Regions from separate parts of the Neobacillus pocheonensis genome, predicted to be linked through region 2. Evidence: riboswitches for the same ligand, from Rfam matches in the RefSeq annotation. Region 2 holds a riboswitch; the other holds the start of a gene.
What was found. A riboswitch is a leader RNA that binds a small molecule or an ion and turns the genes downstream of it on or off. The one in region 2 is predicted to bind cyclic di-GMP.

Region 1 (2,204 bases), on a different contig from region 2:
AAGCCATCCAAAAATCAAACTCACAAAGCAGCTGGTTAATGCAGCAAATGGGCGGTGGAATGTAATCTTGTATCAACAAAAATTGGCATTACTTAAAACCTATTACCAGCTAACCAGGCAATTACTTAACGAAATCAATGACGAAGCACCTGAACCCATCCAAGCACTAATGAATGAACGCCAAAATTGCATCGAAGAAATAAACCAACTCGATCGAAGCGCCGGGCAGATTCTCATCAACCCGGCATTGAAGGAACTACTGCAGAGCATCTTTCCAATGGAAAAAGCGCTTCAGGATAAACTAAACGCACAAAAGCAAAAGATTCTAGCAAACATTTACTCGTTAAAAAAAGAAAAAAACATCAAACAGCATTACGGGGAGCCGGCTGCTGTTTTCACAGGCTTATTTTATGATAAAAGAAAATAATGGAAAGGTGTGAAGATTATGTCACTTAACACAGCCTACCAGGCATATGAAAATAATCAAGTTTTATATGCAAAGGGGGAAGAGTTGACCCTGCTTTTATTTAAAGGGGCAATAAAATTTATTGAGCAGGCAAAACTAGCAATCGAAAAAAACGATTGGCAACGAGTCCATAACCGGATTATTAAAGCACAGAATATTATCACAGAATTAATGGTGACTCTCAATATGGACATAGAAATTTCACAATCACTCGTCCTACTATATGACTATATGAAACGAAGATTAATTGAAGCGAATGTGAAAAAAGACGCTGTAATTTTGCATGAAATCCAGGAAATGCTGACAGAATTGCTAGGTACTTGGATAGAGGTAATGAAAATGGTAAGGCCTGCTTAATCATAAGTAGGTCTTTTTTTGTTTTTTATCATTGTAATATTTATTAGTACATTGTAATATAATAATATTGGTGAAAATTCGACCAATAATACCAGAAAACGACATTTACAATCCGATAATGGCAAACCTGGGGAAATCCAGGGACGCAAAGCTATAGGGGCTAACATCTATCAAGATTATGCCAGCCAGTTGCCGAAGAGTTATAGTTTAGCTTGCTATGCACTATTCTTCGGAATAGTGCATTTTTTTGCCTTTAAACGGATTAGGAATATTTTCCGATATCTTTAGGAGGTTACTTATGCTTCAAAACATTTCAATCCTTCAAAAAGCTTTAGATGCTTCTGTGTTAAGACACAATACCATTTCAAACAATCTAGCAAATGTTAGTACTCCTAATTACAAGCCACAAAAAGTAGTTTTTGAGGAAATGTTAAAGGGGGAACTTACAAACTCCAATTTTATCGGGAAACGGACAAGTTCCAAGCATATCCCAATTGGGGGTTCACTCACTCAAGCTTATGTTACCGAGCAACCAGTGATGATGCAAAATAGTGGGAATGGAGTTGACGTCGATCAGGAAATGACTGACTTAACCAAAAACTCCATTTGGTACCAAACGTTAACGTATCAGATAGGTGAAGAATTCAATCTATTAAAAACAGCCATAAGGTCAAGGTAGGTGATTAGCCATGTCCATGTTCCAGCCATTAAATATCAGTTCTTCCGCCTTAACAGCGGAACGTCTGAAAATGGATATTATTTCTTCCAATATCGCCAATGCCACCACAACTAGAGGGAAATTGGTGAATGGGGAATGGATCCCTTATCGAAGAAAGATGGTTGAGGTCGAACCAAATGGAACAGCGCCATTTAGTTCCTATTTAAACAATGAAATGAGTGCAAATGGTGTCAAAGTAACTGGGATTGTGGAGGATAAGACCCCGTTTCAGCCCGTTTACGACCCGACCAATCCAGATGCAAATAAAGAAGGGTACGTCATGATGCCAAACGTCGATATCACCAAAGAAATGGTCGATCTTATGAGTGCCTCCAGGGCCTATGAAGCAAATGTAACGGCCTTCAATGTTGGAAAAACCATGTCTTTAAAAGCTTTAGATATTGGTAAATAAGGAGTTTAAAAGATGAAAATTGAACAGTTCATTCCATCCGCATCCTCGTTTTTACAAACAAACCGTAATGTTGATGTTGTTTCACACCCAAAAACTTCCTTCTCTTCAGCTCTAGGGGAAGCATTGCAAAGCGCCAACGAAACGATTGTCAACGCAGAAAAAATGTCCGAAAAAATCGCAACCGGTGAAATAAAAAATATTCATGATGTCACCATTGCAGCACAAAAAGCACAAATTGCACTGCAACTTAC
Region 2 (2,204 bases):
TGAGTTACAATGAATTCTTCATCGCCAATGGCTTCCTTCCCATGCTTTTCCGCAAGGCTATTCTGAGGAAACTCACCGGGATGGTGTTTTCTTTTGTGGTTAAAATGTTCTCCACGAGCCAAACTTAACACTCCTTTCGTTTATGCATGTAGCATTCCCCAACAGAATAGAAATAATTACTTGTACGAAAAGGCGCAGCTTTTAAATCTAAATTAAAAATTGATATAATTAACTTAGATATATGGTAAAAAGGAGGCGTTAGCATGGATATGTTTCATATTGTCTCGGAAGACCGTATTAAAAAAGCCTATAAAGATGGTGAGTTCGAAAATCTTCCAGGGCTCGGTAAGCCAATGCAGTTAGAGGATTTATCGGGAATTCCTGAGGAGCTGCGGATGGCTTATAAAATGTTGAAAAATGCAGGTTATACACAGGACGAAAGTCATTTACGGCAGGAATTAATGACAATTGAGGATTTAATTAAAAAAACAGATGAAATAAGTGAAAGAGAAAACCTACAAAGAAAATTGAATGAGAAACTAATTCGTTTCAATCAGTTAATGTCCAAACGAGGGGTAAAGACGAATTCCTCTATTTTTAAAAATTATGAGTTAAAGATGCAAAATAAGCTAAAATAAAAAAAGCTGCGCGATGGGAGTTATACAAGTTCACTCTTCGCCAGCTTTTTCTTCTGTTTTTGCAGGTTTGCATATTCGGTCAAGCATAAACCCTGCAAATACCATAAAGGCAATCGGAATTGAGAAGTTTAAGACATGAATAAAGGTCATGGAACTTCACCACCCAAATTTATTGGAATATTAATAATATTAAGCATATTTATATGTTGTTTACATTATATGTTATTTGTCACAATTTAGACAAATGTTTTGCGCATAAAAAAGCGGGATTAATTTCTGTTAGTTTATTAAAAAAGTAAGGCTTATTTGGAAAAGGGTGAAAATTTCGACGTTGATTTCTTCCCTTTTTCTATTATCGAACCTAGAAATGTAAGAATTCTGGAAGTTTTTTGTAGGATTATAGAATTATTTGTAAAAAAAAAATGTTAGAAAATTAGAATAAAATGACAAAATCCAACACCCTGTTATAAATGGACTATATATAATGAACATATCGATAACGATTAAGTATTTAGGCCTAGGTAAGTTGGGTGATGGTTGGATTGCCTGTGATGAGAGTGGTTCATTCGAAACAGAAAAGGGCAAACCTATTGAAAAATAGGGACGCAAAGCCGAGGGTCTAAGGTGAGCATTTGCTTTCTAGGATGGCCGGGCTACCTGGAATACGACATGTATTTTAGGGGTGAAAACGATGGTGATTACAGAAAGAAAAATGGAAGTCATCGATGAGGAATGGTTGGCACTTATTTTTGAAGCAAAAGAGCTAGGATTATCATTAGATGAAGTTCGTGAGTTCCTCAATCAAAATCAGCTAAATGAGTTAATAACCAAGAACATCTGAGTACATATTTAGTATCAAAAAAGCATTCTACAAAAAACGTCATGTTTTGTAGAATGCTTTTTCTTTTAATAAAACTAAAATCCCTATTGGTTATTATTTTGGTTAGTTCGCCACTTATTAAATTCTAGAAACTCACGGAATTGATCTTTTGATACACCGGAATTCATGGCTTCCTGAACGATATTCATCCATTCACTATCTAACTCAGTTTTATCAATTTGTTCATGAATTAAATGTTCGACTGGAAGATTTAATACAGAAGCAATCTTTTCAAGAAACTGAATTGAAGGATTTTTTTGTAGGTTTCTTTCAAGTGAACTTAAATAAGATTTAGCGACACCCGCTTGCTCAGCAAGTTCGGATAGTGACATTTTCTTTTCTAAGCGAAATTTTTTTACGCGGTCACCAATCATTGAGCCTCACACACCTATTATTATTATATATACGTTAATTCTACCAAAAAGAATAGAAAAGTACCATATTACGAACGAACGATTATGACGATATTTTGAACGTTGAGAAAGTTTTCATAGTACTAAAGTAATTTTGAAAAAATAAATGGATAGAGTTAATATTAATAGTGTTGCCAATTTAGTCATAAAGTATAATTTTTACATAAGTATGCTTCATTAATGAACTATATTGCTTTACATACATAAAATTAAACAAAAAGGAAGGGGACCCCAACATGATTGTACTTAAATCACAACGGGAAATTGAAGCTA

Region 1: linked by a shared signal. The riboswitch ahead of flgB (flagellar basal body rod protein FlgB) and the one ahead of ABES02_RS10060 (anti-repressor SinI family protein) in region 2 are both predicted to bind cyclic di-GMP.

Annotation. Positions count from the first base shown of each region.
Region 1 covers NZ_JBCNAD010000001.1:57,867-60,070, reverse strand. Annotated here, with positions in the region: gene fliD (flagellar filament capping protein FliD) at 1-65, shown strand, start outside; gene ABES02_RS00340 (hypothetical protein) at 68-427, shown strand; gene fliS (flagellar export chaperone FliS) at 446-823, shown strand; cyclic di-GMP riboswitch class I at 934-1,020, shown strand; gene flgB (flagellar basal body rod protein FlgB) at 1,122-1,502, shown strand; gene flgC (flagellar basal body rod protein FlgC) at 1,519-1,953, shown strand; gene fliE (flagellar hook-basal body complex protein FliE) at 1,966-2,204, shown strand, end outside.
Region 2 covers NZ_JBCNAD010000019.1:88,456-90,659, reverse strand. Annotated here, with positions in the region: gene ABES02_RS10070 (hypothetical protein) at 1-131, opposite strand, end outside; gene ABES02_RS10065 (DnaJ family domain-containing protein) at 264-638, shown strand; cyclic di-GMP riboswitch class I at 1,209-1,299, shown strand; gene ABES02_RS10060 (anti-repressor SinI family protein) at 1,330-1,479, shown strand; gene ABES02_RS10055 (helix-turn-helix domain-containing protein) at 1,563-1,892, opposite strand; gene map (type I methionyl aminopeptidase) at 2,168-2,204, shown strand, end outside.